Regions from separate parts of the Butyrivibrio sp. WCD2001 genome, predicted to be linked through region 1. Evidence: a T-box and tRNA genes for the amino acid it is inferred to sense, from the RefSeq annotation. Region 1 holds a T-box; the other regions hold tRNA genes.
What was found. The T-box of region 1 lies ahead of G630_RS0105150 (proline--tRNA ligase). A T-box ahead of a tRNA ligase gene usually reads a tRNA of that ligase, here a tRNA-Pro.

Region 1 (10,871 bases):
GGCCAATATGAAAATGCAGCAGACTATCTGCATGGGAGCACCTTTCTACGTTCTTGGCCCCCTTGTTACGGACATCGCACCCGGTTACGATCACATAACTTCAGCTATAGGCGGAGCTATCGCTGGCGCGGCAGGTGCAGCTTTCCTCTGCTACGTAACTCCCGCCGAGCACCTTGCACTTCCTAATGTAGATGATGTTAAGCAGGGAATAATTGCTTCAAGAATTGCAGCACATGCAGCGGATATAGCTAAGAAAATACCGCATGCCATGGATATTGATAACAAGATGGCCGACGCACGAAAAGAGTTTGATTGGGATGGCCAGTGGGAGTGCGCAATTGACCCTGAAACTGCAAAATCCATACGAGAGGACAGGGCTCCCGAATTTGATGATACCTGTTCCATGTGCGGAAAATTCTGCGCAGTTAGAAGCATGAATAAGGCACTTGCAGGAGAACATATAGATATTCTGTAAGTAATCTACACAACAAAAAGCAATCATGATTCCGTGATACAGTTTGACATGAGAAAGAAACGGAAATATAATCAGTTTGATTTAAGCAATGGCTAACAAGAAATTTGGAAACGATTATAAAAATGCTGCAAAATAAGAATCAGAAAAATCGTATACGGAATCTGATAGTCGCATACTTTGCGTTTGCGATGCTTTTTGTTGTGCTTTTTTCAGCGGTGTTTGTATCCGTTGAGACTTTCCATAACTGTGACGGAGACAGCTGCCCTGTCTGTGCGCTGCTGCAGCAGTGTGAAAATAACCTGAATCAACTTGGAGATGGCAGCGCTAATCTTTACGCAGCTTTTTTGGCTGTAATCTTTTTTGTAGCTATTCTTGAATTAAAAGACAATGTCCTGGTGTATTCAACACCTGTAAGTTCCATGGTTCGAATGAATGATTAAATAGTCTGTCCCACTATAATTCTGTAATTTTTCAACATAATAAAAGTGAATAGAGAGGACATTACTATGAAAAAATTTTCGATTGCGGCGGCTGCAATGGCAGCGGTGCTTTGTTTTTGTGCGTGCGGAAAGAGTTCTGACGAGACTGTGATTACTTCCGCGACAGATAATGTTGCTGAATCTCCGGAGAGTGAAAATGTGGAGATAACTGACGAAGAGACTGCTACAAGCAGCGAAGTAGATGAAGACGATGGTGCTGCAAAAAATGACGGGATGAAAATCGTCTGCACTATTTTTCCGGAGTACGACTGGGTAAAAGAAGTTCTCGGAGAAAAGGCTGAGGATGCGGATATCACCATGCTCCTTGATAACGGCGTAGACCTTCACAGCTATCAGCCAACAGCTGAGGATATCATGAAAATATCGGAGTGCGACCTGTTCGTATATGTCGGTGGCGAGTCTGACGAGTGGGTGGATGATGCCCTTGCTGAGCGAACAAATGATGACATGGTGGTTATAAATCTGATGGACGCTCTCGGAGATACCGTCAAGGAAGAAGAGGTTGTAGAAGGCATGCAGGCTGAGGAAGAGGAAAGCGAGGATGCAGATGAGAACGCTGCCGATTCTTCAGAAACCGAGGAAGAGGTTGAATACGACGAACATGTCTGGCTTTCTCTGAAAAATGCGCAGGTCATCACTGAGAAGATCGCCGATGCTCTTGCAACCATCGATCCTGAGAATGCAGATACCTACAAGGCTAACGCAGATGACTATATGGGAAAACTTGCTTCTCTTGATTCTGCCTATGAAAGCGCGGTATCCGGAGCTTCCGTAAAGACGGTTCTGTTCGGAGACAGATTCCCCTTCAGATATATGACTGATGACTACGGCCTTGATTACTACGCAGCCTTTGTCGGATGCTCAGCTGAGACTGAGGCGAGCTTTGAGACTATAGCTTTCTTATCGGGAAAAGTGGATGAGCTCGGACTTAAGAGCGTGCTTACGATTGAGGGACAAAATCACAAGATTGCGGAAACAATAATAAGCAATACAAAAGATAAAAATCAGCAGATTTTGACAATGGATTCCATGCAGAGCACAACCTCTGAGGATGTTGAGGGCGGCGTGTCCTACCTCGGAACCATGGAGCAGAATCTTGAAGTATTAAAGGAAGCGCTCGAGTAACGAAGCACATTCAGAAAGTGAGAATTATTATGAAGTTATTATCTGTCAGCAACCTGACTCTTGGTTATGACCACGCAGTAGTGGCAAGGAATTTGCATTTTGAGGTTAATGAGGGTGACTATCTTTGCATCGTCGGGGAAAACGGCTCCGGAAAAACGACTCTCATGAAAACACTCCTTGGCCTTTGCGACAAGGTCTCCGGTGATGTGATTTTTGGAAACGGAATAACAAAAAATGAAATAGGATATCTTCCGCAACAGACGATCGTTCAGAGGGACTTTCCTGCGTCAGTAAAGGAAATCGTAATCTCCGGATGCCAGGATAGGCTTGGGTTTCGACCTTTTTACACAAAGAAAGAAAAAGAGCTTGCGGCTAAAAATATGGAAAAGCTGGGGATTACAGAGCTTGCTGACAGATGCTACAGAGAACTCTCCGGCGGACAACAGCAACGAGTCCTTCTGGCCAGAGCTCTCTGTGCCGCAGGGAAAATTCTTCTTCTGGATGAACCTGTGTCGGGACTTGATCCGCAGATTACAGGGGAGATGTACGAGCTTATAAGCAAGCTGAATGTTGACGGAATGACGATAATCATGATATCCCATGATATTCAGGCAGCGATAAGATATGCAAGCCATATTCTGTATATGTCGGATGATATCTTCTTTGGAACCGCCGAGGAATTCATGGCGAGCGAAAAAGGTAAACTTTTTATCGAGTATGAAAAACTTAACACAAGGAGGGCAGTGTGACATGGAAAAGCTTTTATTTTATATGCAATATCCCTTTGTAAGATATGCACTGATTGTCGGTGTTCTGATAGCTCTGTGTTCATCGCTTCTTGGAGTAACGCTCGTCCTGAAAAGATATTCCTATATCGGAGATGGGCTCTCACATGTGGCTTTTGGCGGGATTGCGGTGGCAAGCGTAGTGAATCTCACAAACAGAATGACACTGGTTCTTCCGATAACGATAATCAGCGCGATTTTTCTGCTAAGGACAAGCCGTAATGCGAAGGTGAAGGGGGATGCCGCAATCGCCATGATATCAGTCGGTGCACTGGCTTTCGGATATCTTATTATGAACGTGTTCGGGACGAGTTCCAACCTGACAGGTGATGTCTGCACGACGCTTTTCGGATCGACATCGATCCTGACGCTCACGATGACTGATGTATGGCTGTGCGTGGTTATGTCGGTGTTTGTTGTGGCTGCGTATGTGCTTCTATATAACAGAATTTTCGCAGTGACTTTTGATGAAAACTTCGCCAGGGCTGTCGGAACCAAAGTGGATTTTTACAACCTTCTTATCGCGGTGGTTACTGCAATTATCATTGTTCTTGCGATGAACCTTGTGGGTTCGCTTTTGATATCGGCACTTATTATTTTTCCGGCACTATCAGCGATGAGACTGTTTACCAGCTTTAAAAATGTGACTGTTTTTTCTGCAGTATTTTCCGTAGTGTGTGCGCTTGTGGGAATCATTGTTTCCATACTTGCCGGTACACCTGTAGGCTCAACCATTGTTGCTATCGACGTGGTTGGCTTTGCAATCTGCTGTGGCGGATCGCTAGCAGGGAGGAAGCTTGCATGAATAAAAATGTGATAAGGAACTTGCTGATAGTATGCTGTATGCTTGTGCTTGCGACAGCGTGTGGAAGCAAAAATGAAGAAGGGGAAATTACGGAAGACTTAACTTCAGACGTATACGATATATCAACAGAGACAGCTACCAAAGATGAAATCGACACATTAATAGATAGTTCTTCCGCAGACGAAACTGACACACCAACAGAAGCCACTGCTACAACTGCATCAGACGCATCAACACAAACCGCAGGCACAGATTCAACCGACACCTCAGAGGTTGATCTCACAGCGATGTCATCCACCATGATCTACGCGGAGGTATATCAGATGATGATGACTCCGGGCATGTATGTCGGAAGAAAGGTTAAGATGCAGGGGCTTTATGACATCTATCATGATGACAACACCGGGAAGGACTATCACTCTTGCATAATTACAGACGCGACCGCTTGCTGCGCCCAGGGAATTGAGTTCGAACTGGCAGATGGGAACTATCCGGGGACAGATGTTCCGGAAGTGACAGTGGAGGGAATTTTCAATACCTATGAGGAGAACGGTGCGATGTACTGCACACTCACAGATGCAAGGCTCCTAAATTAAACCAGGCTTTGCTGAGAGAAAAGGGCTTGTATTTTTTCTGATATGGATTAAAATAACAGTTAAATGCTAAGAACAGAAATAGTAGGTATCTTGAGACCTTCAGAGAGGAGCCGGTTGGTGAGAGGCTTCGGTTTTCGGATATTGAACCCGTCTGGGAGCAGCAGAAGGGAAAACTGATTTTATTCAAGAGAATCAGAAACTTCTGACGGAGGTCACCGTGATCATAGACATGCGAGTGCTTGCTTGCAATGAGGTGCAGGTTTTCAGGCCTGAATTTAGGTGGTAACGCGGATAAAAACATTATTCGTCCTAAGTGTACAAATAAAGTATGCTTAGGACTTTTCTTTTGCGAAGCATTTTCGAGTTCGTGTCTGCTTCACACGCAAAGGTCAACAGGCATACACAACCTCATTATTTGTTGTGAAAGGAGTTATGCATTATGAAACTTAGCAAATTAGTCGGAGTGAGATTCAAGGAAAAGCCCGCTTTCTGTGTGATTGACAGTCACACTTACAGCCTTCGCGGCGGTTATGTAAAGCGTGTATCAAACGGTATTTTTTCACTTTACACGCCCATGAAGAAAGTTACTCAGAACATCGAGAAGATCCTGAGAGAGGAAATGGACGGTGTGGATTGCCAGGAAGTCATGTTTCCTGTGGTTCTTCCGGGAGCACTTTGGGAGGAATCAGGACGCTATGAGAGCGTTGGCGAAGAGCTTTTGAGATTCAAGGATCGTAATGATACTCCTATGGTACTTGGTATGACCCATGAGGAGGCAGCTGTCCATCTTGCGAGAGAGTACGGAAGCACCTATGCAAATTATCCTTTCGCTTTTTATCAGATACAGACTAAGTATCGTGACGAGGCCCGTCCCAGAGCCGGACTTATAAGAGTACGTGAGTTTACAATGAAGGATGCTTATTCTTTCCACACTTCTCAGGAAGACCTTGAGAAATACTATGACAGAATGGCAAACGCTTATGACAGAATTTTCGAGAGAGCAGGTATTCCTGATGTTATCTCGGTTAAGTCTGATTCGGGTATGATAGGAGGAAGCGTATCTCACGAGTATATGCTGCTTACGGACGCAGGAGAGGATTCCATTGCACTGTGTGATGACTGCGGTTACAGCGCAAACATGGAAGCTGCGGAGACAACAGTGGACAATTCCGGATGCACGCCTGCAGGTGAGCTTAAGAAGGTTTACACGCCTGATTGCAAGACCATCGAAGATGTATGCGCTTTCTTAAAGAGCAAGGTTGAGGAGTCCTGTAAGGCTGTTGTTTATCAGATAAATGCGACTGACGAGTATGTAGTTGTTTTCATTCGTGGAGACTACGAGGTCAATGAGACAAAGCTTGTAAACTACCTTCATGAGGAGGTTCACCCGGCTGAGATCACTGAGGAATCGGGACTTGTTGCCGGCTTCTGCGGACCTTACGAGCAGCACGGCAATTGCAGGATTGTTTATGATAAGTCACTTGAAGGCATTGAGAACCTGTGTTGCGGCGGCAACGAGACAGACTATCACTACACCGGTCTCAACATCAAGAGAGATATTGGAGATGTGGAGTACGTTGATGTCAGCAAAATTCGTGACGGTGACATCTGTCCCTGCTGCGGTAAGAAAACCATAAGAATCAGCAGAGGTATTGAGGTCGGTAATATTTTCCAGCTCGGTACCAAATACTCAGACAGCATGAAGATGACCTATACGGATGAGGACGGTAGTTCCAAGACACCTATCATGGGATGCTACGGAATCGGTGTTGGCCGTCTTGCGGCAAGTATCATGGAAGCCCGCCACGATGACAAGGGGCCTATCTGGCCCATCACTGTTGCGCCCTGGAAAGTGCATGTATGCTGCATGAGAAGGGACGATGATGCCTGCAGAGAAGCAGCTGACAAGATATATGAGGAACTCACAAACATGGGCGTAGAGGTTATCTACGATGACAGAGATGTCCGCGCCGGCGTCATGTTTGCCGATGCAGATCTCCTGGGCGTTCCGGTTCGCGTGATTGTTGGTCCCAAGGCTCTTGCTAACGGAGAGATTGAGCTCTGCACAAGAGATAAGAGCGTACAGCTCTCTGTGAAAAAAGAAGATATCATCGCTGAAACCAAGAAGCTCATGGATTCTCTTTATGAAGAGATTAATTCCAAGGTGAAGAGCAGAATATAATAAAATGCCCCTTTTACAGGATGAAAATAGTCCTGTAAAAGGGGTATTTTTATGCCCTGAATTATTTTTTGACTAAAAATATAAAATTAGTCAGAAAAGTATTGACATCGATTTATGAGAAGGGTTATTATGACTAAAAATACAAATTTGGTCAAAAAGAGGATAAGTATATGCCAAAAACCTACACAGAAAGTGAAAGAGAGCAGATCATTATCCGCTTAAAGAAAGCAGCCAATGAGATGCTGATGAAAAAAGGTGTCAAGAAGACTACCGTGGATGAGTTGGTAAAACTTGCCGGAATTCCAAAGGGAACATTCTACCTTTTTTATCCATGTAAAGAGGTGCTGTTTTTCGATGCGGCCCAGGATTTCCATGAGCAGGTGGATGACTATATTACAAAGGGATTTCTTTCCATAATCGCAAGCCATAATATTGATCCCGAGGAGGAGGGAGCCTTCTCTGAATGTATCGATGAGATCGCTGAGGTGATCCTCGGGGCGATGGAAATTACAACCACTTCCTGCCTCAAGGTACTGCTTGAGCCTGAGGCGATGAACCAGGTTCTTTCGAAGCTTCCGGAGGATCTGCTTCAAAACCACAGGGATCAGGACACCCGTATGGGAGCAGGTATTATAGCAAAAGTGGCTGCAAGGAAGGGGCTCGACGTCGAGGCAGTTGTTGGATCCTTTTCAATGATTTTATTCGGTTCTATGTACAAGCATGTCATTGGAGAGGAGAACCTCAGAGAGAGCATGCGCATGCTGGTAAAAGGACTGGTTATACAGATTTTGGAATAAAACTCAGGATTCAAATAACTGTACGATTTTTAGGACAGCATAAAAAAGAGGAGATCAGGCTATGACAGACAACAAGGTGATTGATGTTAGAAATGTTTATTTCAGCTACAGTAAAACTCCCTTTCTGAAGGACATTACTTTTTCTGTAGATAAGGGAGAAATTTTCGGATTCCTCGGACCCTCCGGTGCAGGTAAGAGCACCCTGCAGAAGGTGCTTACCGGAATATGCACAAACTATGAGGGGAGCGCCAGCATTCTAGGTACCGAGAGCAAAAATCACGGCAAGGATTTTTATGAGAAAATCGGTGTCGATTTTGAATTCCCGAGCCTTTTTGATAAGCTTTCCGCCAGGGAAAATCTCAAATACTTCGCGTCACTCTACAGCGGAAACAAAAGGGATATCGATGAACTTCTAAAGGAAGTCGGCTTGTATGAGCACGCAGATAAGAAGGTTTCAGCTTTTTCCAAGGGCATGAAATCCAGACTGAACTTCATCAAGTCGCTGATCCACGATCCGGACGTGCTGTTTCTGGATGAGCCCACCAGCGGCCTTGATCCCAATAACGCCAAGATTATGAAGGACCTTATCCGGAAAGAGAAGGAGAAGGGTAAGACCATCATTCTCACTACGCACGACATGCAGGATGCGACCGAGCTTTGTGACAGAGTTGTGTTTATCGTGGACGGCCAGATGAAGGCGGTGGATACTCCGCATAATTTCATTATGAGTCGCGGTGCAGCCAGAGTGACCTACACCTATATGGAGAACGGACAGGAGCGAATGGTGAGCACGATTCTTTCTGACATCAGTGGCGACGAGACTTTAAAGCAGCTTATTGATGAAAACCGGTTAACCTCGATTCACAGCGGGGAGCCCACACTCAATGATATTTTTATTGAGATAACCGGCACACATTTGGACTAACGGGTGACTACTATGAGACAAGCGAATGTAATAAAAGGTGACATCATCTTTCAGTGGAAGTACGGCTTTTATTTTCTGTACGTCCTCGTAATTCTGGTTTACATGATAATCTTCTCATTCTTTGAAGGAAATATCAGGAACATCATTGTGTCCTGCTGCGTATATTCGGATCCGGCTGCAATGGGGATGTTCTTTATGGGAGCGTTGATCCTGCTTGAAAAGAGCCAGCATATCACAAGCTCAATAGTAATTTCGCCGGTTACACCCACAGAGTATATCTTCGGAAAAGTGATTTCCTTTGCGATAATCTCTCTGGTTGTGGGGCTTGTGTTGATCCTTTTTGGATCTACCTATAACCTGCTTTTGTGTATGGCGGGGATACTCGCAGGATCGATTCTCTTTAGCCTGTGCGGAGTTATAGTTGGAACAAAGGTCAGTAACCTCAATCAATACATACTGGGTACCGTGCCCTTTGAAGTTATAGGTTTTGCGCCTGTTATCGTGTATAGAGCAGGGATTATGTGGGACAATCCGCTGATGCTGATTCACCCCGGATGCGCCGCTATGAGGCTGATTGAGGGAAATACCGATATGCTGCCATTTTCACTGATAAGCCTTGCTGCGTGGATTGGAGTTCTGTATCTTATCGCACAAAGATGCGTCATTAGAATGTATAAGAATGTTGGAGAATAAATTATGAGTGCTACATGTAAGATGTTTGGCTTTATGGTAAAACAGATAACCCGCGATATGATGATGATCATGCTGGTCATCGCACCCTTTTTGGTGGGGAGTATCTTCAGATTCGGAGTACCGATTTTTGAGGAAAAGATTCTTGCAGGGTTTGGCTATGGCAGCTTTCTTGTGCCCTACTATGATTTTTTCAGTTGGCTCCTTGCAATTCTCACGGGTATGATGTTTGCCTTCATAGGAGGACTTGTGGTTCTTGGAGAAATCGACGACGGGATCGCAAAATATATACTGGTGACGCCGCCCGGAGAAAACGGGTATCTTCTATCAAGAATCCTTCTTCCAGGAGTGATATCGGGAGCTATGACAGCGGTTATTCTTCCTGTATTTGCCCTTACAAAGTTGAGTATTCCCGCAATTTTTGTTATGGTTATTTCATCATCACTTTGCGGAATAATCACATCCTTTCTTGTTGTGGCCATATCTTCCAACAAGGTAGAGGGCATGGCAGTTGGCAAGTTGTCCGGCCTGTTTGGCATCACCTTTTTTGTTCCGTTTTTCATAAAGGGAGCAGTCAGATATGTGTTTATCCCATTTCCCATGTATCATGTGGGTGTGTGGTCGAAGGATGAGACGCCCGTAAGCCTTTTTATTGCAGCTGTTCTTTTTGCAATATGGGGCGCGGTGTTGCTTAAGCTTTTCAGAAGAAAATTTCAATAATGCCTTCCCCCTATGAAAGGGGGAAGGTGTCAGCGTAGCTGACGGATGAGGGGTAAAAGGAGATAATTATGTACAGCAGAGAACCGCTGAAAATTTACGTAGATTTTGATGATTGTCTATGCGAGACGGCACTATCTTTTGTCGAGATCGCATCCAGACTTTTTGGGAAAAATGTCCCCTACGAAGAGCTCCATTCCTTTAATCTTCAGGAGTCCTTTTCACTGAATGATGAAGAATACGCTGAGCTGATGAAGGAGGGACATCGCCCCGAGATTCTTCTTTCCTATGAAGAGACGCCCGGAGCATCAAGGGTTCTTAATGAACTTATTGATGAGGGACATGAAGTTTTTGTAATTACAGGCCGTCCTTTCGCAGCTTATGAGGCATCAAAACAGTGGCTTGAGGAGCATGATTTAAGTCGCCCGAAGCTGTTTTTCCTTAATAAATACGGAAGGGACTTTTTCTATAAAGGCGGTGAGTTCAATCTGGAACTCGAGGACTATTACAAGATGCATTTTGATTATGCGGTGGAGGATTCACCCATGGCTTTCGGATTCTTCGATCATCTGCCGGATCTAAATGTCCTGGTGTTTGACAGACCCTGGAACAGCAAAGCAGAATTTCCCGGTGCAAACTATCATCGCTGCACCGACTGGGATATAATTCGTGACCGGATCAGAAAAGGAGGAATAAAATGATTCTTTACATTGATGCGTGTGTTCGTGAAAAGTCCAGAACTAAGAGACTTGCGGATGCTCTTATGGAAAAACTCTCGGGAGAGGTCAAGTATGTAAAGCTGGAAGATATCAGTTTTGAGACCACAAGCGAAGAATATCTGACTAAGAGAGAAAATCTCATTGAGCAGTGCGCTTTCGATGATAAGATGTTTGATCTTGCAAGACAGTTTGCCAAGGCGGATACGATAGTTATCGCTGCGCCTTATTGGGATCTGTCTTTTCCTGCAAAATTGAAGCAGTATATTGAAGCCATAAATGTACTTGGAATCACCTTTTTATATACCCCGGAGGGCATGCCCAAGGGAATGTGCAAGGCTGACAAACTATACTATGTTACGACAGCCGGCGGCCCTGTGGTTCCCGATGAATACGGCTATGGCTATATAAAAGCGCTCGCTGAGAGTTACTACGGAATTAAGGACGTGAGCCTTATAAAGGCCAGCGGACTCGACGTTCTGGGAGCAGCCGTCGATGCAATTATGAACGAGGCGATAGCTTCTATTTCAGTGTGAAAAGTTTGAACTATACTAATAA
Region 2 (10,871 bases), on a different contig from region 1:
AAAAATATGGATGTCGGAATAACGCTGGATCCCGATCCTGAGATCGGTGAGGATGCTGAGGTGCTATTTTCCTTCAAGAAAGTCGGAAACACCTGGAAAGATCAGAATGTTCCGGAGACTACCTTAGCAGAAGGAGATTTAACCACATTCATTGGCGATGAGAACACACCTCTGGCAGGTATCCCGGATGCCATCTCACCCGATCGCGCCGAAGAAATAATGGAGGTCATCAGAAAGGACCTTGCGGACGATGGCACAATCACCGTAAGCGGTGAGACGTTTATAATCGAAGATCCTGACAGCTATGAGAACATGTGGGAGTTCCTTGATTACCTCTCAGAGAAATACGACGAGGAGGATGAACTTACTGTAGGAGATGAGACAGTAACTCTAAACGAACTCCGCATTATCATTGATATGATGCAGGGACTGTAAAGAAATGAAAATATGCGTTTATAGATGGTCATGTTTGCCTTAAATGTGACCATCTTTTTTTATTGTAAACAATGTAATAGTCATATAAATATAATAATTATAAATTATTGTAATGTGCTCTTATTATATGATTATGATTGGCGAGTTGAAAAGCTATGTCATTACTGAATTTTTCATATAAACGTAATTATAAACATTTTATAAACTTCATAAAATGTCATGAAAATGCATGGTTGAGCGGATTGACTAATTAATTCAAGATGTTAGAATGGAAAATGTCACGAAACCTCGGTTACGAAAAACCGTAAACAAAATTTTTTATGAGTGGAGGTAATTTATATGATGAAACTCTCTAGAATTGGTGCGGCTGCACTCGCGGTTGCACTGTCTGTAACTCTTTGCACCCCTACAACAGCAATAGCTGCAAGTAAGAAAAAGCCTCTCGCTGCTGTGGAATTAGATAAGCAGGGTGATGGATCCGAAGGCGTTGATATTGATAAAAAAGAGTATGTTTTTGATGGAGTAGAAGATGAAACGAATAACATTGATGCGGAGGATGTAGCAAGAATGAAGATGGCTGCACAGGGAGTAGCTGAAGGATGGCTTTCTGATCAGTATTCGCAGCAGTATTTCGAGTATGAGTTTTGGGCACCTGTAATTGAAAATGGTGTTGTTCGAACGAAAGATTATTATTCTAAAGGGAACTTTGAATACAATAGAGCTAATGTTGGCAACTATTCAACAGATGACGGCAAAACATATAGAATAATTGCAACTGTAACTACATACAAGAATAGAACAACAGGCGCTACCGGTGCGAGGGAAAAAGATGTAGTCAATAAGGACATAACGCATACCTTTGCTAAGGGGATAAGGGTTAAGACCGGTGAGATTACTTATTTATCAGTACCGCTGGTAAATGGCGATGTTGGAATTACAAACGTTAAATCTTCCAAGAAAAAGATAGTAAAAGCTGAGCGATTTAATAAGAAGGATACCGTTACAGTATCAAATGACAATATTTCAGTAGAAGTAGATGCTGATGGAACAGAATATTTCTATACAAGTACAGGACAGAAGATTATCCTTGGAAACAATAAGACAGAGGGATATGACAGGACAAAGGTTGCTGAGTACGCATCTCGTACTGATTCAAGTGCAACATGCTGGATTAAGCTTACTCCCAATAAGAGTGGTAAGACAAAGCTCAGCTTCGATATTACGAATTCAACAGGAACAGTTACAGGACATGTTGAGACTACTGTTTATTCAGTAGCTACAACTGATGTATTCAGTAAGGCAACATACGCAGGAAAGTCCCTTCTTACTGATTATAGCAATAGTAAGAATTTGAACTATGGCAGACTTGAAACCGATACAGAGTGGGATGTATCTACAGCAAAGAGTGGAAAGCTTTCCTTTAAGACAACTAAGAACTATGTTATTAAGAAGATTGAAGTAGGCACTTTGTTTGCTGAGACAAATACAGTACAGAAGAATGAGTATCAGGATTACTATTATGAGAGATCCGCAAGTGGTAGCAGAGTACAGAATCATGAAGTTGACTTAAATGGTGACGGTGATACAGTGGATACAATTAATGGTATTACTGAATCAAATGTGAATTTCAAGTACACAACCGTGAAGAATAACAAGAAGATAAAGCTCAGTACAATTGGCTATGACGCAACTTATTCAAATTCTTCTAAGTCACGTGGAAAGGCCAATACAGCTACAGGAAAGACAAATTATTGGGATACAAATGCAGCCGGTAATCCTGTAGAAGAAACAACCACAAATAATGGATACAGCCTTTATGCTCCTACTATTGTAAAGGTTACGGTACTTGACAAACTGAATGATCAATATGCAACATATAACTTTACAATCTATCGCAAGGTTGGCAAGTAATTACAAATAATTATATCGTAGCAGGCTTACAAGCAATTCTTCAAATAAGATATGGTTGTTTCGTGACAAATCACATATATGCATGCTAGATGTAATATGGCTCCGGAGGGAACTCCCCTCCGGAGTCTTTTTTTGCTTGCGCTAATTGCGTGTTTAGCGCTCTCATCAGTTACTACTTATTACATATCTTTAGTCGATGACGGAAGGATAAATTACTTCTTCTACGGAGGCGGGAGAAACAACATTCCCGGAGATAAACTGCATAGCAAATCTGTCTCAGAGTTGGTAAAATATATTATAGAAGGTGAAATCGATTCGGAGCCCGATAACGACCTTGTAAGGCTCGATGAGATTGTTAGTTCCGTTAAGAAGAAATCAGAGGTAACCAGAGCATATATGAAGGAATGGGATAGACAGAGGATTCATGATAAAGAGCTTACAGCGCAAGTGACAGAAAAGGTGAAAAAAGAAACAGCTATTAATGTTATCCAAAATGATCATAGTAAAGGAATGACCGATGATGAGATAGCTCATGATATTTCCGTGATTTTTGGATATTCTGAAGAGGAGATAGATGCTTTGCTTAAGGAGGCATTATCTTTTTCAAAATAATGCGAATATACATTTTGATATGTTGTACTAATAGATTTAGAAGAAAATAAGAAGATTCCGGGAGAATAACATATTCCTTCGGAATCTTTTGGTTTCATAGGAAATTCCACTCTTGACTGTACATCTCCGACTGTGCTTTAATGGTTTAAAGTGTTGAAGAATCGACAAAGGAGAAACAGTCATGAGTAATGAAGCAAAAATCCCTTATAAAATCTATCTTAGTGAGGATGAAATACCGAAGCAGTGGTATAACGTCAGAGCTGATATGAAAAATAAGCCGGCTCCGCTCCTTAATCCCGGAACCCTTAAGCCTATGAGTTTTGATGAGCTTCGCCCGGTATTCTGTGATGAGCTTATAAAGCAGGAGCTTGACGATACTACAGCTTATATCGATATTCCGCAGGAGATCCAGGACTTCTATAAGATGTACAGACCGTCACCCCTGGTTAGGGCTTACTGTCTTGAGAAGGCGCTCGATACACCTGCTAAGATCTACTACAAATTCGAGGGTAACAATACCAGCGGAAGCCACAAGCTCAATTCCGCGATTGTTCAGGCATATTATGCAAAACAGCAGGGCCTTAAGGGCGTGACCACCGAGACCGGCGCAGGTCAGTGGGGAACAGCTCTTTCCATGGCATCTGCATACCTTGGCATCGACTGCAAGGTCTACATGGTAAAAGTATCCTATGAGCAGAAACCCTTCAGACGCGAAGTTATGCGCACCTACGGCGCAAGCGTAACACCTTCACCTTCAATGGATACCGAGATCGGAAGAAAAATAAATGCGGAGCATCCCGGAACCACAGGAAGCCTTGGATGCGCAATTTCAGAGGCTGTAGAGGTAGCGACCAAAACCGAAGGCTACAGATATGTTCTTGGAAGCGTCCTGAACCAGGTGCTCTTACATCAGTCTGTCATCGGCCTTGAGGCAAAAGCTGCCCTTGATAAATACGGCATCAAGCCCGACGTTGTCATCGGCTGTGCAGGAGGCGGATCAAACCTCGGTGGTCTCATCTCACCCTTCATGGGAGAGAAGCTCAGAGGAGAGCAGGACTACAGAATAGTTGCTGTTGAGCCCGCAAGCTGCCCGAGCTTTACAAGAGGAAAATTTGCTTACGATTTCTGCGACACAGGAATGGTATGTCCTCTTGCCAAGATGTACACACTCGGAAGCAACTTCATTCCTTCCGCAAACCACGCCGGTGGACTTCGCTATCACGGCATGAGCCCCGTTTTGTCACAGCTCTATCATGACGGTTACATGGAGGCAATATCCGTAGAGCAGACCTCCGTATTCGAGGCTGCAGAACAGTTTGCAAGAGTTGAAGGTATCCTTCCTGCACCGGAGAGCAGCCATGCTATCAGGGCCGCTATCGATGAGGCTCTTAAGTGCAAGGAAACAGGCGAGGAGAAGACAATTCTTTTCGGCCTTACCGGAACCGGCTATTTCGATATGGTGGCATACCAGAAGTTCAACGACGGCGAGATGTCCGACTACATCCCGACCGACGCAGAGCTTGAGGCAAGTTTTGCAAAGCTGCCTAAGGTAGATTAAAAAGTACATTCCATGCATCAAAGGCTATTTCCACCTTGTAGGAGACTCTACAGGGTGGATTTTTTTGTGTTTTACATGCTATGACACTCATTTAGAGAAAAGCGTAAAATTAATTGACCAATAGTAAAAAATAGAAAAGAATAGAAAAAAATAGAAAAGAATAGTAAAAAAGAGAAAAGAATAGTAAAAAAAGAAAAGAATAGTAAAAAATAGTAAAGAACAATAAAAAATAGTAAAGAACCGTAAATAATAGGAAACCACAAATATGGTGTGATGATTAAAAAAAGGTGACTTGTAATAGTTAATTCCACTTTGTAAGATTAAAAAAATTATAAAAATTAAAAATAGTAGTTGCTTTTCTCCCCGTGACGTGATAAGATACCATTTGTCGCCGGGGTGTAGCGCAGTTGGTTAGCGCGCTATCTTAGGGAGGTAGAGGCCGCGAGTTCGAGTCCCGCCACTCCGACTACTTAAGACTTTGGAAGAGATTCCAAAGTCTTTTTTTTCGCAAGTAGAGTACTACACGATTATCGGATATTTATTCACATCAACAATTTTTTAATCCCTATTCGTTTCTATAAGATAAAATAGGATATGCTATTTCCCAGAATAATTCTTGTAAGTCATTTCCTTATACGTTATTATCTGAACTATGATAAAAGCATTTGGAGGGATGAATATGACAAAACAGCAAGAATCTAAAAATATGGGGATTGTTTTTCTTGTAGTACTTCTTCTTAATATCATAGTTAGCGTTGGCGGAACGTTCATCGCTATGAAGGGTGTTAAAGTGGGAATTTGGGGCTCCGTACTCTGCGAAGCGGCACTTCTTATTCCGGTCCTTGTTTATGTATTTAAAAGTGGTCAGTCTTTTACGGAAGCCATGGGCCTTCATAAGATCAAGATATCGACCGTACTTCTGACAATAGTTTTAAATATCGTTATCACACCGATTTGGGTATTTGCTAATTTCTTTTCACAGCTCTTTGTACCCAACACGGTTGCTCAGAGTGCGAATAGTATGTTATCCGGCTCGGCAGGTTTTGCAATTCTGGTTGTTTCGCTGCTTCCGCCTTTTATTGAAGAGTTTGCTTTCAGAGGACTGCTTTTCGGAACTTACAAAAGAGTGTCTACTATTGTGAAGGCTGCGCTGATTTCCGCGCTTTTCTTCGGACTCATTCATTTGAATTTTAACCAGTTCTGCTATGCGTTTGTGCTTGGAGTTATCTTTGCTTTAGTAAATGTTGCAAGCGGAAGCATTATTACATCCATGATCATGCATTTCCTTATCAACTCCTTTAACATGCTCCTGGTTTATGCCGCAATGCTTGCTGCTAATACGATGGGGCAGGATCTTTCGGCAGTTGCTGAATCGCAGAGACAGAGCATGCTGGTTCCCACCATCGTATTCTTTTTCCTTGCGATAGCTTTTGCATTTGTTGCAAAGATTGTTATGAGGGGAATTGCCAGGAATGAAGGAAATTTAGAGGAGTTTGATTCGATTTTCAAAAAGAACGGTTCCGAGCAGGCTGATAGCGCGCCTGTATTTACGCTTCCGGCTATTATTGCAACAGTAATCGGCGTTGCAGGAGTTATCGGGTTCTCCTATATGATGAACTGATAGCAATAGGAAATACCGCTTATATCAAAACTGTGCTATTATTGTGGTTATGGAAACTACAGGAAAAAAACACTTAAACATTGGAATATATGCCCACGTTGACGCCGGTAAGACTACCCTGTCGGAGGCACTTTTGTACCTCACAGGGGCGGTCAGGAAATCCGGCCGCGTGGATCATGGTGATACCTTTTTTGACTCATACTCTCTGGAGAGATCAAGGGGCATCACCATTTTTTCTAAGCAGGCGGAGCTTGATCTGTCTGAAAATACGCATGTGACGCTTCTCGATACTCCCGGGCATGCCGATTTTGCCCCCGAGACCGAGCGCACCATGAAGGTGCTCGATGCCGCGATTCTTATCATTAGCGGCGCCGATGGCGTAACTTCCCAGGTTCATACACTGTGGAAGCTTCTTTCTCATTACAAAGTTCCAATCTATATTTTTGTAAATAAAATGGACCAGCCTCAGTCTGACAAGGACCGCATCCTCGAAGACATTAAAAAGAGGCTTTCGGACAACGTGGTGGATTTTTCGGAGATGGATTTAGGTAGTGATGCCTTCCAGGAATCCCTCGCTGTCTGCGACGAAGCCCTTCTAAATGCCTATCTGGAAGAAGGTCGAGAAGTCACAGAGGACGACATTCGCAGCCTAATCTTTTCAAGGAAGCTTTTCCCTTGCCTCTTTGGAAGTGCGCTGAAAATGGAGGGCGTTAAGGAACTGATAGCTCTTCTTGACGACTTTGCAAAAGCTCCTGATTATCCGCAGGAATTTGCTGGAAGAGTCTACAAGATTTCTAGAGATACAAACGGCACAAGGCTCACCTGGCTTAAGGTCATGGGCGGAGCTTTTCATGTGCGTGATGTCCTTACCATGCCCGCAGCGGGAGGGGCGAAGGCAGGAGAAACCATCTCAGCCAAAATCGATCAGATTCGCATCTATTCGGGCGAAATGTATGAACTCCTTCAGGAGGCAGAGGCAGGCCGAATTGTGGCCGTAACAGGCCTTGATACGTCCTATGCCGGGCAGGGACTTGGCGCCCTCACAGGAGAAGTGACCGAGGTGCTCTCGCCGATTCTGTCGTCCAGAATCATCCTTCCGGAAGGCGCAGATGCTTTTGCTGCCTACAAACAGCTTCTCGAGTTGTCCGAAGAGGAGCCGCTCTTATCAGTAAAAAAGGATGAAGAAACAGGCGACCTCTCCGTCAGGGTTATGGGCGAAGTTCAGATGGAAATCCTAAAGCACAGATGCATGGAGCGCTTTGGACTTGATATAGATTTTGGCGATGAGAGCATCGTCTATAAGGAGACAATCAAGGCACCTGTCGAGGGTGTTGGACACTTTGAGCCGCTGCGGCACTACGCAGAGGTTCATCTGCTTCTTACACCCGGAGAGCCCGGAAGCGGACTTTCCTTTGACGCTGATTGTCCGGTGGATGATCTTGCGATTAACTGGCAGAACCTCATTTTGTCCCACTTAGAAGAATTCAGGATTCGCGGAGTCCTCACGGGTTCTGAGATCACAGACATGAAAATCACTGTGATCGGCGGAAGATCCCACCTAAAGCACACCGAGGGAGGAGACTTTAGAGAAGCGACCATGCGCGCCGTTAGGCAGGGACTTATGATGGCAGAGAGCATTTTGCTTGAGCCGGTCTATGATTTTACAGCTGAGCTTCCTTCTGAAAACATCGGAAGGCTGCTAAGTGATATTCAGAAAATGAACGGAACGACAAACCCTCCGGAGATGCTTCCCGACGGAACATCAAGTGTTACAGGCTCCGTGCCCGCTTCTGAGCTTTCAGATTATGCTAGAGAGATTATCTCCTATACACATGGCGCGGGTAGAATCAGCCTCTCACTTCGCGGTTTCGAGCCTTGTCACAACGCTGAAGAAGTTATCGCCGAAAAGGACTACGATCCCGAGCGCGATATAGCACAGCCTACAGGCAGCGTTTTTTGCTCACATGGTGCGGGGACCGTTATTCCTTGGAACGAAGTAAGAAACCATATGCATGTCGATACCGGCTGGTCGACAGATGTCGGGAAGAATTCAGTAGAGACAGATCTTACGAGCCTTGGCGATAAGCTGCAGAGCTTTAAATCAGAGGAGATCAGAAGAGAAAAAGAGCTGACCTACGAGGAACGCACCAGGCAGTACAATGCCACAATTCAGGAGCTTGATAATATTTTTGAGCGCACCTATGGCCCCGTTAAGCCGCGCTACGATGCCAAGGCCGACGAAGAGAGAAGGCGAAAGGCTGCAAACAAAGCACCGGAGAAGAAATACTGCGCGCAGAAGGAATTTTCACCGGATGATGCCTACCTTCTCGTCGATGGCTACAATATCATCTATGCAAACGATGAGCTTAGAAGCCTGGCGGAATCAGATATGAAGTCCGCGCGCGATAAGCTGATGGATATTCTCTCGAATTTCCAGGGCTACAGGAGAGAGACGGTGATTTTGGTATTTGATGCCTATAGAGTTCCCGGCGGAACAGAGCACGTGCTTAAATATCACAATCTCGATGTGGTATTCACCAAGGAAGCCGAGACCGCCGATCAGTATATCGAGCGCACAGCTCATGAGTACAGCAAGAAAAATCGCGTGACCGTCGCCACCTCCGATGCCATCGAGCAGGTCATAATCTACGGCGCCGGTGCTATGCGAATGAGTGCTTCCGATTTCTGGTACGAAGTTAAGCGAACCGAGGATGAGATCAGGGGGCTTATAGAAAATCCATCCCCTTCGTTTTATAATGGAAAATAATCATATATACATGAGGGAGTCCGGTATGAAAAACTCAAAACTTTTTACCCACAAGAAAATTCTGTCCATCCTTCTGGCGGCAGCTCTTTTGCTGTCACCTGCTGCTCCGTGTGGCGGAGCACTATCTGTAAGTGCGAAGGAGGAAGTTAAGAAGACCGTAGAGCTCGTAGTTGCAAAGCCGGTTATTACCGATGTCAGCAACGAATACAAGGGCCTTTTGGTGAGCTGGAAACAGGCGGATAATGCTCTGGGCTATTATGTTTTCAGAAGGCAGAAGTCCTCTGCCCCCTGGGAGCTTCAGGCTGATTTGCCGGGGGATACGCTTTCATATCTTGATAAGGATGCGATGAAAGAAGGCGGCATCTACACCTATATGCTTAAGGGCTACAACGGTGAGATTCTTTCAGAGGAATCCGCGCCTAAGACTGCGACAAGGTTCCCGGTTTCCAAGGTCGGAATCAATATAAAGTATGCTCAGAAATCTGCAAGAAACATGCAGAAGATGATAAATGACTTCAGAACAGGTAAGGACACCTGGCTCTGGAATGAGACCAACACCAAGCAGGTTTATACCTATGACCTTAATAAACTTGCCTATGATTATAAGCTTGAAAAAATCGCGATGCTAAGAGCAGCGGAGATTGCGCTTAAGTTCAATCACGAGAGGCCAAACGGCAGGATGTGTTTCAGTGCGCTGGATGAGAGCGACTACAACTATATCTATGCCGGTGAAAATATCGCCTATGGTTACAAGACCGCGAAGGCAGCTTTTGAGGCCTTTCAGGAAGTGAATGAAAAGTACGCAGGTCAGGGCCACCGCAGAAACATGCTAAATCCCAATTACAATGTATGTGCCATCGGTCATGCTAAGGTAAAGGGAGTGCACTACTGGGTACAGCTTTTCGCAAATACAACGGATGATTCCGACTACACCAAGACGGTAAGCACTACCAAGAAAGTCAATATGTATATCTCGACGGACGACCTTTCTTCCTATAAGAAGACGCTTAAATCCCTGGGCGCGAAGATATCGGACTACGCCCCGCAGAAAACGTCCTTTGTGGCTATTGCCGGTTTTAAGGGAAAAGTGGTCATGGCCTATAACAAGGCAATCGGAGCCACCGGCTATGAGATTTACAGGTCCGATAAGAAAAAGAGCGGCTTTAAGAAAGTCGGCACGATTACGAGCCAGCTTAAGCTTGAGTACACTGACAGAAAGGTTTCGCGCAAAAAGAAGTATTACTATTATATAGTTCCTTACAGAGTGGCCCATGACGAAAGAATTTACGGGAAGAAGTCGGAAACAAAAGAAGTAAAGACAAAATGATGGACTAATAATCCTAAATGGGTTATTCTGTTACAAATTATAAATACCGGCAGACGGATTAGGCTGACCGGGGAGAGCAGGTAGGAGAGATGGATATTGGAGAGCGTCAGAATCTGAGAACCGAGATAGAGGGGATTGTAGAGCTTATTCTTGATGACTACAACAAGGGCAGAGATGTTGATCAGATGGACATTTTCAGCCAGCCCGACAGGGACGTGGTCATTGATATTGTGAAAAAGCTGCTGCGTGTCATTTATCCCGGATATTTCAGAGATAAGATTTATAGAAGCTATAACGACTACAACAGGGTTGCGGTTATCATAGAGGATGCGATTTACAATCTGCAGAAGCAGGTGGCAATAGCTTACAGGCACGGCGGTGATTATGAAAATGCGTCCGATGAAACTCTAACCTGTGGAGCAAGATGCATTACGCATGAATTTTTCAAAAAGATTCCGGACATCAGGGCGCTTATAGACACCGATCTGCAGGCGACTTTTGACGGTGATCCCGCAGCGTTTAGCAAGGAGGAGATTATACTGTCCTATCCGGGACTTCTCGCAACTGCGATAAATCGTATGGCTCATGAGCTCTATTTGCTGAAGGTGCCGCTTATTCCGAGAATCATGACAGAGTACGC
Region 3 (10,871 bases), on a different contig from region 1:
TTCTTCCGGAAACAGGAAGCATGGAGGTCTTGAAAGCTCTTGGCTATTCAACCGTGGCCATGGCTCTTCGTGATAATTCCAGATCCATAGACGATCCGGAGATAACCGCTTCCGAAAAACTTGCTGTATTCCTCGGTGCTGAGGGAGACGGACTCTTACCTGAGACCATAGATGCCTGCGATTATTGTGTGAAAATTCCTATGTCACATGACGTTGATTCCCTCAACGTTGCTGCTGCCAGTGCTGTAGCATTCTGGGCTCTGTCTCGTTAAAGCAGCCCCTTTGTCCTTCTGTTTAAGGTATTTAGCACATTCTTTTTATCAAGACTCCAAAGCGGCTCTACAAGTAGTCGCCTTGGACCATCTCCGGTCATTCTGTGGATTACCGTATCTCCGGGAAGCATTTTCAGACTTTCCATAATTAATTCTGCATGTTCATCCAGTGTCAAAATATGAAAAGGATTCTCTTTGTACTCCTCATACATCTGAGTTCCTTTCAGTATCTGCAGATTCTGCAACTTTATTCCATCAAGCGAAGGCTCCAAATCTGAAAGATAGCCTACAGTTTCCAGCATATCCTCCTTAGTCTCACCGGGTAATCCGAAAATCACATGAACAATTACTTCTATCCCTGCTTCTTTAAGATTTTTATATGCTTCCTCAAATACCTCGATAGTATATCCCCTGTGAAAATGCTCAGCAGTTTCCTCGTGAATCGTCTGAAGGCCAAGCTCAATCCACACTGGTTTTATCTCCCTTAGCTCCCTCAGCATTTGAAGCACTTCTCTTTCAAGACAATCAGGCCTTGTCCCTATAGAGAGAATCTCAATGTCTTCTCTTTGGATTGTCTCAAGATACAGCTTTTTTAGTCTGTCTACATCTCCATAGGTATTGGTATATGACTGAAAATATGCTATGAACTTCCTCGCATCGGTTTTATTTTGTATTCGTCTTTTAGCATCTTCTATCTGTTCATCCACAGAAGCAATGTCAGCTGCAAATTCTCCGGAGCCGCCCTCCGAGCAAAAGGTACAGCCCCCGGTAAGATGTGTCCCGTCAGGCAAAACTATGCTTCCGTCTCTGTTCGGACATGTACAACCTGAAGTCAGAGATAATCTGTAAACCTTCTCGCCATATTTATTTTTCAAATAATCGGATAACCTGATAGCCATTATCAACACTCTTCTTTTTGCGTATTTTCATATTATGCATATAATATCAAATTTCTTGTTGACAATACATATATCCTTGTGTATTATATAACTTGCGTTGCAGATGCGACTTAATATATATGCGATAGTAGCTTAGTTGGTAAAGCGCCACCTTGCCAAGGTGGAGACCGCGGGTTCGAGCCCCGTCTATCGCTCTTTAAAATCAAATATTGTGGTAACCGAGCTTAGCTCGTTTACATATACGCGATAGTAGCTTAGTTGGTAAAGCGCCACCTTGCCAAGGTGGAGACCGCGGGTTCGAGCCCCGTCTATCGCTCGCTTAGGAAGTTCCGAGATTCTTAATTCTATTAAGGGTTTCGGAGCTTTTTATTTGTATAAAATCAATAATATTATTGAGTAATTCTGCGTGACCAACTTCATCTGTGCTGTTTTTCATATCACAGTACTTGTTCAATAGGTCTCTAACATCTTCAAGGTCATCTGACTTAGCGTGAGAGTAATACCTTTCATTCGTTGCAACGGAATGGCCAAGAAGATAAGCTCGCTTAGCCACTTTTAAATCCAACCTAGGTCAGGCTTTGATTTCTGTCCTAGACACGTTCAATAAAATTTTCCGTTAATTGTGTGTATAACAAGGTAGACAACTCGGAAACCCGCATCTTTCCTTTCCGTCTCAATTAATTGCGATAAAGAGCCCGGCATCCTTGGTGATGTGGAATTCATGACTCACCTTTTTCATAATATAATTCTTAAATTCTGCATACCTGTTCAGAAGATAGTGGTTCTGATTGCCGTGGCACGAAAAAATATAATCTATTAGAGGACCAGCATCAGTAATGATTATTTCATCCTTGTATTTCTTCAGTTCCACTTCTCCAAATACGCCGCGCAATATATCAGCACCATTCTCCAGACCAAATATTTTGTATAAGTCATTGCTGGAAAGCACGATCCTATCATCAAAATCTATTACCAGCTCTCTGATCTCTTTCATATGATTACTACTATATGTGCTGCAGACTAGTCTTCCGCCGGGCTTCAGCACTCTGCGTATTTCCTTACAAGCAAGATGGACATCGTCACAATAAAAAAGGACGTGCCCCGCAATTACAAGATCAAAGGATTTATCTTCAAATGGGATAGCATTAAGGTCAAATGCTTTGTAGGAAAAAGTTAAGCCCCGAAGTTCTTTTGAATATGCTGATACAGCACGGTCTATATTCTGTCTTGCATCATGCAGTATACCTGCAGAGATATCTGAAAGAGTTATTTGTATATCTGTATAATTGCGCTTGGACAATTCGCTTATATTCTCTGCCCATAATGCTCCATTACCGCAACCAAGCTCAAGAATATCCATCCCGGAAGAGATATCACATTCCTGTAATACCCAGTTAAACCATCTTTGTTTATTCGTTGAATATTTGTTATGAAGTTCTATCCTGGCAGAGATGTTGCTTGCATTTTGATATTGGCTCTTTAAGTTGTTCTCCATTGAAGTCATGTGAATCAGATCAAGCATCTGCTTCCAATCGGGAGTGGCAGAGCTTTCTATAGCTTTAATGGTGGCATTTACACCTGCCTCAACATTTTTCATTTCATCAATTCGCTCTGAAAGCAGCTTTTTCTGCATCTTTAGGGCATTTAGAATGAAATGATTATCAGTCTGACCATTTGGTATTTCTTTTATCTCATCCAGAGAAAATCCCAGGTACTTTAAAAGCAATATCTGCTGTAGAATAGCAAAATCGTAATCTGTGTAAAATCTTGTACCTGACTTTGTTATATAAGATGGCGCAAGCAGACCCTTCTGGTCATAAAATCTTATAGTTCTTACCGATACGTGAGCCATTTTGGCAAATTGTCCGGATGAATAGTACCCATTTTTATTCATAAAAGTATTCTCCAATATGATTAAAAAAGTTCTTGAAGGTTACGTTACGTCACCTTTTATAATCTGAGTATAGCATAGTTATAAGTTCAGTGCGCGCCTGAATATAGTCAAGATAAGATTGGAGGTATAACAGATGTTTCCAAGTATCAAAGAAGCTCTTGAAGAGTTAGAAATAGCAAGAAAACTGAATCCCGGACCATGGGTGGATCACTCAAAGAATGTTGGCTTAGCAGCTCGTAACATTGCTGCAAAGATACCTGATATGGATTCAGCGAAAGCCTATATAGTCGGCCTTTTGCATGATATCGGAAGAAGATGTAAATATGGCTTCGTTGATATTCCTACGCACGTATATGAAGGGTACAAGTACTGCATGGAGAAAGGATGGGATGAGCCGGCCAGGATTTGCATGACACATTCCTATCTTCGCATGCAGGACGAGTTTTGCTACGAGCCCGAAACAGAGCATGAGAAGGCTATCAAAGATTACATTATGAATTGTGGTGAGCCAAATGATTATGACAAGCTGATCCAGCTCTGTGATTCTCTTGCCGCAGATTATGGTTTTGTAATTCTTGAAAAAAGATTTGTTGATGTTACAAGACGATACGGAATTATGGAAGGCTACATAAAAGGCTGGGAGATTGCATTCAAGATAAAAGAAGATTTTGAAGTTCGTATGGGATGTTCTATATATGATGTTCTTCCGGATATAGGCAGAACTACACTTCTCTGCCCTAAGCCCTGGAAACCACCGGTAAGCTGTAACTGAAATGAAGATTGTTGATGTGATAGATTGAGGAACCTGTGAAAGAATAAGTATGATTCATAGGATAAAGTAAATCGAAAAGGACAATATGGAAAATATAATTATGCCTGAAAGGCTTGTCATAATTTAAAAAATAAAAAGTTTACTTTGTTTAGGAAAAATTTATGTGCAATAGCGATAATTCCTTTCTATAATTAAAGTGCAGAATAATATTTGCCCTGCATGGGGAGAAAGGAAAAACCGCTAAAAAAGCGGTTGGTATGAGTATATGAAAAGATTTATGAAAAGTTCTATTGCCGTTTTTGCATTGTCGCTTATTCTTATTGCCACCTTTGGGACAAAAGCCCTCGCGTACAGCGAGATACCCGATTGCTTTGATTTTACCGAAACAGTCCTCAAGATGGATGCCGGAACAACAAAGCAGATTCCGATAATGGCTTACTACAACTATACGTATTACCTTGGACCTCACACAAGCTCCGGAACCTATATGGAGTGCTCCTACAAAACAGGTTATCAGTATGTAACACTCCACATCGGAGCAGATGAGACCGAAAAGAACATCTTCTATCATTTCTATGTTGACGATGACAGAATGCCAACCTCGGAAAAGCATGATTGCATAGAAGTATATGTTCAAAACATTAATCCCGCCGCTGCTGCAGCTGCCGATGCAAAGGAAGCCGCTATTTCAGGGCTTAAAAACTACAGCGGAAACAATGCCGAATTTAACGCTTTATACTACTACTCCAATTACAAGGATCTTCAGGATGCTTTCGGAACAAATCCTGATTTGCTTCTTGCTCATTACAACCAGTTCGGTAAAAATGAAGGCAGAATAGCCAATAAATTAAAATAGTTACATAATAAAGGCGCTGTATCAAGCCGGATACAGCGCCTTTTTATTTATACCTCTTCGAAGCTCTTTTTCATAAGCTGTTTCAGCAAAATAGGCTGAATAATAAATATCAGGAAAAATCCTACCACAAAACAGATAAAAAGGGATTTGAGAAACATAATTATAAAGGGAGGCATCTGTGCCATTCCTCCGCTCTGGCGCATAGCCATATTATAAGCAAATGCCACCATGGCCAGTGTAATTACAGGGGTATATATCACATCTGAAATAAGGCTTTCAACAACCCTTGTACCAATCTTACCTCTCTCAAGTCCCCATTTTGCACATAGACCGCCAGTTACCTTGCCGATAGGAATAACAAAACCTATTATTAAACTGATTATTGTACTTAATACGAAGCTGATGATAAATCCGGGAACCGTGAAGTGTCCTGAAGTGAGCGTGCCCACAAGAGAAAGTGCAAGACTCATAAGAATTCCCATTCTGATTGCCATCTGTCTACCGATTTTTCTCATCTGTTCTTCCATGCAAAAACCCTCCGTTTTCCGGTGTGCCTGTTAATTTTTCTCTAGATAAAGTCCTCGGGATGTTCCTTAAAATGCATCATCATTGTTGCAGTAAGACTTAGATTACTGTTTTCTTTTCCGATATCCTCTCTCTTAACCCACTCGGCTATGGCGAGCTCATCGCGGTCAATGTTTACTTCACCTTCTCCGTCAAGTTCACAGAAATATCCCAGCAAAAGATTTGAATCGAAGCCCCATGGCTGACTTGCAAAATATCTTATATTCTTTACCTTAAGCCCGACTTCCTCCATAACCTCACGTCTGACAGTATCCTCCGCGGACTCTCCTATCTCGCAAAATCCTGCTATAAGCGCATTTCCTTTATAGGGTCTTCCCGCATATCTCGTCATCATGATTTTATCTTTATCCGTTACCCCAACAATAACCGCAGGGCAGATCTTGGGATAAATAATGTTCCCGCATCTTGGACACCTAAGAGCTCTCTCCTTGTCGTAAACGACCGTCTCCCTGCCGCACCTTCCGCAGAACTTGTTGTCGCGGTACCAGACATAGAGGTGATATGCTGTCATCCCGGCAAAGCACAGATATCCCGGATTTGCATTTCTAAGAACTCTGATATCTTCATATCTGTACTCATGCTCCGGAGATCTGTCCGCCGAGATATCGGAGATATAAAATCCGTACTCTCTTTTGGGCAGGAAAAAACGCATATCGTCAATTTCAAAGAGAAAGACCATCTCCTTTTTATCTATTCCTATCTCATCTGCCTTAGGAAAACTAATCTCTCCGTTTTCTCCCAAAACGCACAAAAGCTCCCTCCCCCGAAAAGAAAACACGTAATCTCCGGAGACAGGAAGCTCAGCTTTATACTCATTATGAAATTTCCTGGGTGATATATCCTGAATCATATAATGATTGTAACATCATCTAATCTTCATTTCGATACCTTGTAATATAAATAACAGAAAGTTATAATTTATTTTATACAATTTAAATAAAAGGAGGCTTATCATGCAGGAAGTTTATGAATTTTTAAAAAAATGCGGCACTTATTATCTGGCAACAGTTGACGGAGATCAGCCCAGAGTACGCCCCTTCGGAACAGTAGATATTTTTGAGGATAAGCTTTACATCCAGACAGGCAAAGTAAAGGATGTTTCCAAGCAGATCCAGGCCAATCCCAAGGTGGAAATCTGTGGTTTCACCGAAGGCAAATGGGTTCGCGTTGCAGGAGAACTTGTACGCGATGATAGAATTGAAGCAAAGCAGCATATGCTTGATGCTTATCCGTCTCTTCAGGGCATGTACAAGGCTGATGATGATAATACAGAAGTTCTTTACTTTAAGAACGCTACCGCAACTTTCTCTTCCTTTACCGACGCGCCCAAGGTTGTACAATTCTGATAACCTATAAAAATATAATTATGCCACCGGCTTATCAAAGTACCGGTGGCATTTTTCTCTAAAAATCCTAATATGAAAAATCTTACAATTCCTCAACGACCTGAAAAATATAGAATTTTAAATAAAATGATGCATCGTTAGACCAAAGTATAGGATGGTCCGCAGCCTGCTGCCTGAATTCTACCTGACGAAGCTGCTTGTGGGCACTCCTTGCTGCCTCTCTGATCGTCTTTGCAAAAAGCTCTTCATCCATAAAATGAGAACATGAACAGGTTGCCAGATATCCACCGTTTTTCACAAGCTTCATTCCCCTGATATTGATCTCCCTGTAGCCCGTTACAGCCTTCTTAATCGAAGCTCTCGATTTTGTAAAGGCCGGTGGATCAAGGATTACCACATCATATTGCTCGCTCTTCTTCTCAAGCTCGGGCAAAAGATCAAACACATCCGCGCATTGGAATTTTATTATGTTTTCAAGCCCGTTCAGCTTCGCATTTTCCTCCGCCTGAGCACATCCCACATCCGATGCATCAACCGCAAGAACGGAGCTTGCACCTGCTGCCGCAGCGTTAAGTCCAAAAGATCCGGTATGAGTAAAGCAGTCAAGGACCTTCTTCCCCTTACAAAGTGATGCTATAGCCCTTCTGTTATTCTTCTGATCCAGGAAAAATCCGGTTTTCTGGCCGTTCTCAACATCTACATAATACTTTACTCCGTTTTCCTCAATGAGCACCTTTGTATCAAAAGGCTCACCTATAAAGCCTTTAGTTCTCTCAAGACCTTCCTGCTCTCTGACCTTGGCATCGCTTCTCTCATATATTCCCTTGATGTCAACACCGTCTTCTGCGAGTACCTTCTTACACAGATTGAGAATAATGTTCTTCATTCTGTCTGTACCAAGAGCAAGCGACTCAATGACAAGTACATCGGAAAACTTATCAATTGTAATTCCCGGAAGAAAATCTGCCTCACCAAAAATCAGGCGGCATGAAAGCTTCTGCAGAGCTTCCTTTTCATCAGTTCCCGAAAGCCTGGCATCATACCCGTATAACTCAGGGTTCATAACCGTTTTTCTGTAACCCCACGCATTTCTTATACGAGTTTCCAAAAGCTCCTCATTTACAGGATGCTCTTTTCTTCTCGACATCATGCGCACTCTTATCTTGGAATTGGTATTAATAAAACCGTATCCCATAAAGTATCCATCATGATCAAGCACTTCGACAATATCACCATTATCAAAGCTGCCCTCTACTCTGTTTATCTCATTATCAAAAACCCAGGCTCCGCCGGCCTTGATTGTTCTCCCCTCGCCCTTTTTCAAAATTACCTTTGCATCAGCAACAACAATTGCACTCATAATTATGCCTTTCTTCGCTCACCTATTGACAAAATAACACTTTATATTGTATCATACTTTTTGCTGCGAAAGTCTCTACGGCTTTTGCTTTACATATAACGGAATGTGGCTCAGTTTGGTAGAGCGCTGCGTTCGGGACGCAGAGGCCGCAGGTTCAAATCCTGTCATTCCGACTAAAGTTTAAGGACTTGAAGAGATTCAAGTCCTTAATTTTTTGCTTTCAGTATTATCCTGCTCTCTTTTGTCCATAAGAAATCCAATAACAGTACCTATTACAACTCCTGAAATCGTTCCCATCCACAGGTTTGACAAAGTTATTCCGATAATAAACCCGGCTATCATTCCAATCATGACATATAAACCTGTCCAGGAAGTCTTCTGCTTTTTCATGGAGTAATAATCATTTCCGTCCTTAAATTCCCGAAGGACATAGCCTGCTTTTTCGAGCCCGCGAACCAGGTTCTCATTCTCATGTCTGCAGACAGTACAGATTTCCTTAACCTTACCGGATTTAAATACAAAGCTGGCTACCGCATAAAATATCTCCGAAATATATCCCGCTTTATATGTATCATCAAATGAGACACTAAAATGGATCTCCCCATGGACATTGGTATTCTCAAAGCGAAGACTGCCTATCTTCTTTTTATCTACGTTTTTTAAACATATATCCCACTCTTCATCCCAGATATTCTCTATGTCTTGTGGCTGTATTATAAAACGCCCTGTATCAAGCGGCAAAACATTCTCTTTCATATATCCATATCCTCGTTTCTATTTATCTATATCCAGCACGATAGTCACCGGACCGTCATTTACCGATTCAACCTTCATATCTGCCCCGAATTCACCTGTTTGCACATTAAAACCTCTGTCTCTGCACTCGGAAACCACAAGCTCATATAAAGGCTCTGAAATCTCCGGTCTTGCAGCGTCCGTAAAGCCAGGTCTTCTTGAACTGCAATCCGCATATAAAGTAAACTGGCTTACTATCAAAAGCTCAGCTCCCGCATCCTTGGGGTTAATATTCATTTTACCATTCTCATCCTCAAAAATCCTGAGTCCACAGATTTTATCGGCAATCTTTTTTGCTTCTTGCTCCGTATCACCCACCTTGACTCCCAGAAGGACCAAAAAGCCCTTTCCTATCTCTGAAACCTTCTTACCATCTATTGTAACCGAAGCCGATAATACCCTTGTTAAAACCGCTCGCATTTTATCCTCCCATTCATAAAGCCTTAAGGCCGTATTAACCTCTATTTTACAGGAAAAACAAAGATTTTTGCAGAAAAAAATACCTTCCCCGATTTTCAGGGAAGGTATCTGTAGTCTGTTAACAGAAAATATTACATCATCTTAAGTACTTCATCTCTCACACCGTCCATACGGGCATCAGAGAGGCCGAAATCCATCTCTTTGTAGCTCCATGCAGCACGACCGATGTTGTACTTGTTAAAGCAGGTTCCAATTGCTGTATACCACTTTAATGCATCCTCGGGAGTAGCTCTCTCTATAACACCGTATTCACCGCAGTAAAGTGCAACATTTCTCTCCTCAGCTACTCTTACAGCCTCCTGCATATACTGCTCGAAGTACTCAATTCCAAGCTTCTTATCAGGATCGTCAACTTTGATTTCCTCAGGTCTGTTTCCAAGCTGAGCAAAAGCATTCTCATCATACTGACGATATGTGGAATCAAAAGCCATACGGAAGTTCGGATCCATAGTCTCAATCCACGGTGCTCCCTGATGTGTGAAGATCAAAGGCTCATAGCAGTGGAAATTGTAGACCACGTTCTCATCATAAGGATCACAGATGTCCTTGAGTGCAACAATACTGTTGTTGTAATAACCTCCAAGAAGAATCTTGATTGTCGGAGCATAAACTCTGATTCTCTTGATACACTCGGTTGAAATGCGATTCCAGGTCTCGCCGTACTCAGGCTTTGTTACCTCATTTAAAAGCTCAAAGGCAAGTCTGTCTTCATACTTTCCAAAACGCTGCGCAAACTGCTCCCAAAGCTTATAGAAACGCTCCTGAAATTTCTCATTTTCAAAGAATCCTGCTTCCTGCTCGCCGCTGTCAAAGCTGTAGCCATAAGTCTTATGAAGATCAAGCACGGTATTAAGACCGTATTTTCCGGTCCAGTCAAGAGCCTTCTGAATATATGCAAAGCCTTCCTCTTTATAAGTTCCGTCCTTCTCCTCAACAAGATCGTAGTCTACAGGAATTCTTATATGATCAAGCCCCCAGCTCTTTATCTTTTCGATATCGCTCTCTGTAATAAAATTGTCGTAACGCTCTTTGGTATGATCGCACTGTGACAGCCATCCACCAAGGTTAATTCCATGTGAAAATCCCGGGAATTGTTTCATTTCATTCTCTCCTTAAATCTTATTTAAAATAGAAATCTACAGGTGACTATTTTATTACTGCATATATCTTATTTTATACTAAAACCATATTATTTTTATCAAAATCATGGCCTTATTATGATAATTTAAGGTCACCCTCGCCAATCCAGCCGATCTTTCTGAAAAATGCTCCGAAAATACATGTAAGAACTGCGGGAAGAATAAAGCAGATAAGCGCAAGTCCAAGCCAGTCAAATCCGGTAATTCCTGCCTTTGCACCTGTAGCAACGTCATTTACCCATCCGGCATAAACACCAATCTGTCCAACAAGTCCGCAGGTTCCCATTCCGGAAGCAACCGCACTTGCGGGATCGTTCATCTGAAGATGGAACACACATGTTGCAATAGGTCCTGTTATTGCACTTGTGAGTATCGGCGCAATCCAAATCTTAGGGTTCTTAACAATGTTTCCCATCTGAAGCATTGATGTTCCGATTCCCTGTGAAATGAGGCCGCCCCACTTATTTTCCTTA

Region 2: it has a tRNA-Pro gene. The T-box ahead of G630_RS0105150 (proline--tRNA ligase) is inferred to sense a tRNA for this amino acid. The anticodon was not compared.
Region 3: it has a tRNA-Pro gene. The T-box ahead of G630_RS0105150 (proline--tRNA ligase) is inferred to sense a tRNA for this amino acid. The anticodon was not compared.

The regions. Positions count from the first base shown of each region.
Region 1 covers NZ_AUJZ01000005.1:40,768-51,638, forward strand. Annotated here, with positions in the region: gene thiC (phosphomethylpyrimidine synthase ThiC) at 1-475, shown strand, start outside; gene G630_RS23385 (hypothetical protein) at 580-915, shown strand; gene G630_RS0105130 (metal ABC transporter substrate-binding protein) at 982-2,100, shown strand; gene G630_RS0105135 (metal ABC transporter ATP-binding protein) at 2,130-2,849, shown strand; gene G630_RS0105140 (metal ABC transporter permease) at 2,851-3,690, shown strand; gene G630_RS20805 (hypothetical protein) at 3,687-4,286, shown strand; T-box leader at 4,346-4,601, shown strand; gene G630_RS0105150 (proline--tRNA ligase) at 4,726-6,468, shown strand; gene G630_RS23390 (TetR/AcrR family transcriptional regulator) at 6,639-7,265, shown strand; gene G630_RS0105160 (ABC transporter ATP-binding protein) at 7,342-8,190, shown strand; gene G630_RS0105165 (fluoroquinolone export ABC transporter permease subunit) at 8,203-8,883, shown strand; gene G630_RS0105170 (hypothetical protein) at 8,887-9,600, shown strand; gene G630_RS0105175 (5' nucleotidase, NT5C type) at 9,669-10,298, shown strand; gene G630_RS0105180 (NAD(P)H-dependent oxidoreductase) at 10,295-10,849, shown strand.
Region 2 covers NZ_KE384200.1:469,193-480,063, forward strand. Annotated here, with positions in the region: gene G630_RS0119940 (hypothetical protein) at 1-435, shown strand, start outside; gene G630_RS0119945 (hypothetical protein) at 775-2,346, shown strand; gene G630_RS0119950 (hypothetical protein) at 2,479-2,958, shown strand; gene G630_RS0119955 (TrpB-like pyridoxal phosphate-dependent enzyme) at 3,140-4,516, shown strand; tRNA gene G630_RS0119960 (tRNA-Pro) at 4,909-4,982, shown strand; gene G630_RS0119965 (CPBP family intramembrane glutamic endopeptidase) at 5,196-6,137, shown strand; gene G630_RS23115 (translation factor GTPase family protein) at 6,187-8,904, shown strand; gene G630_RS24065 (CAP domain-containing protein) at 8,930-10,231, shown strand; gene G630_RS0119980 (serine O-acetyltransferase) at 10,321-10,871, shown strand, end outside.
Region 3 covers NZ_AUJZ01000008.1:162,436-173,306, reverse strand. Annotated here, with positions in the region: gene G630_RS0109600 (TrmH family RNA methyltransferase) at 1-272, shown strand, start outside; gene G630_RS0109595 (TIGR01212 family radical SAM protein) at 269-1,171, opposite strand; tRNA gene G630_RS0109590 (tRNA-Gly) at 1,293-1,365, shown strand; tRNA gene G630_RS0109585 (tRNA-Gly) at 1,415-1,487, shown strand; gene G630_RS25040 (hypothetical protein) at 1,491-1,736, opposite strand; gene G630_RS0109580 (MerR family transcriptional regulator) at 1,845-3,065, opposite strand; gene G630_RS0109575 (HD domain-containing protein) at 3,199-3,837, shown strand; gene G630_RS0109570 (hypothetical protein) at 4,103-4,693, shown strand; gene G630_RS0109565 (hypothetical protein) at 4,741-5,220, opposite strand; gene nudC (NAD(+) diphosphatase) at 5,262-6,029, opposite strand; gene G630_RS0109555 (pyridoxamine 5'-phosphate oxidase family protein) at 6,232-6,624, shown strand; gene G630_RS0109550 (class I SAM-dependent rRNA methyltransferase) at 6,707-7,984, opposite strand; tRNA gene G630_RS0109545 (tRNA-Pro) at 8,084-8,157, shown strand; gene G630_RS0109540 (GNAT family N-acetyltransferase) at 8,183-8,740, opposite strand; gene dtd (D-aminoacyl-tRNA deacylase) at 8,759-9,199, opposite strand; gene G630_RS0109530 (glycoside hydrolase family 5 protein) at 9,331-10,359, opposite strand; gene G630_RS0109525 (PTS transporter subunit IIC) at 10,475-10,871, opposite strand, start outside.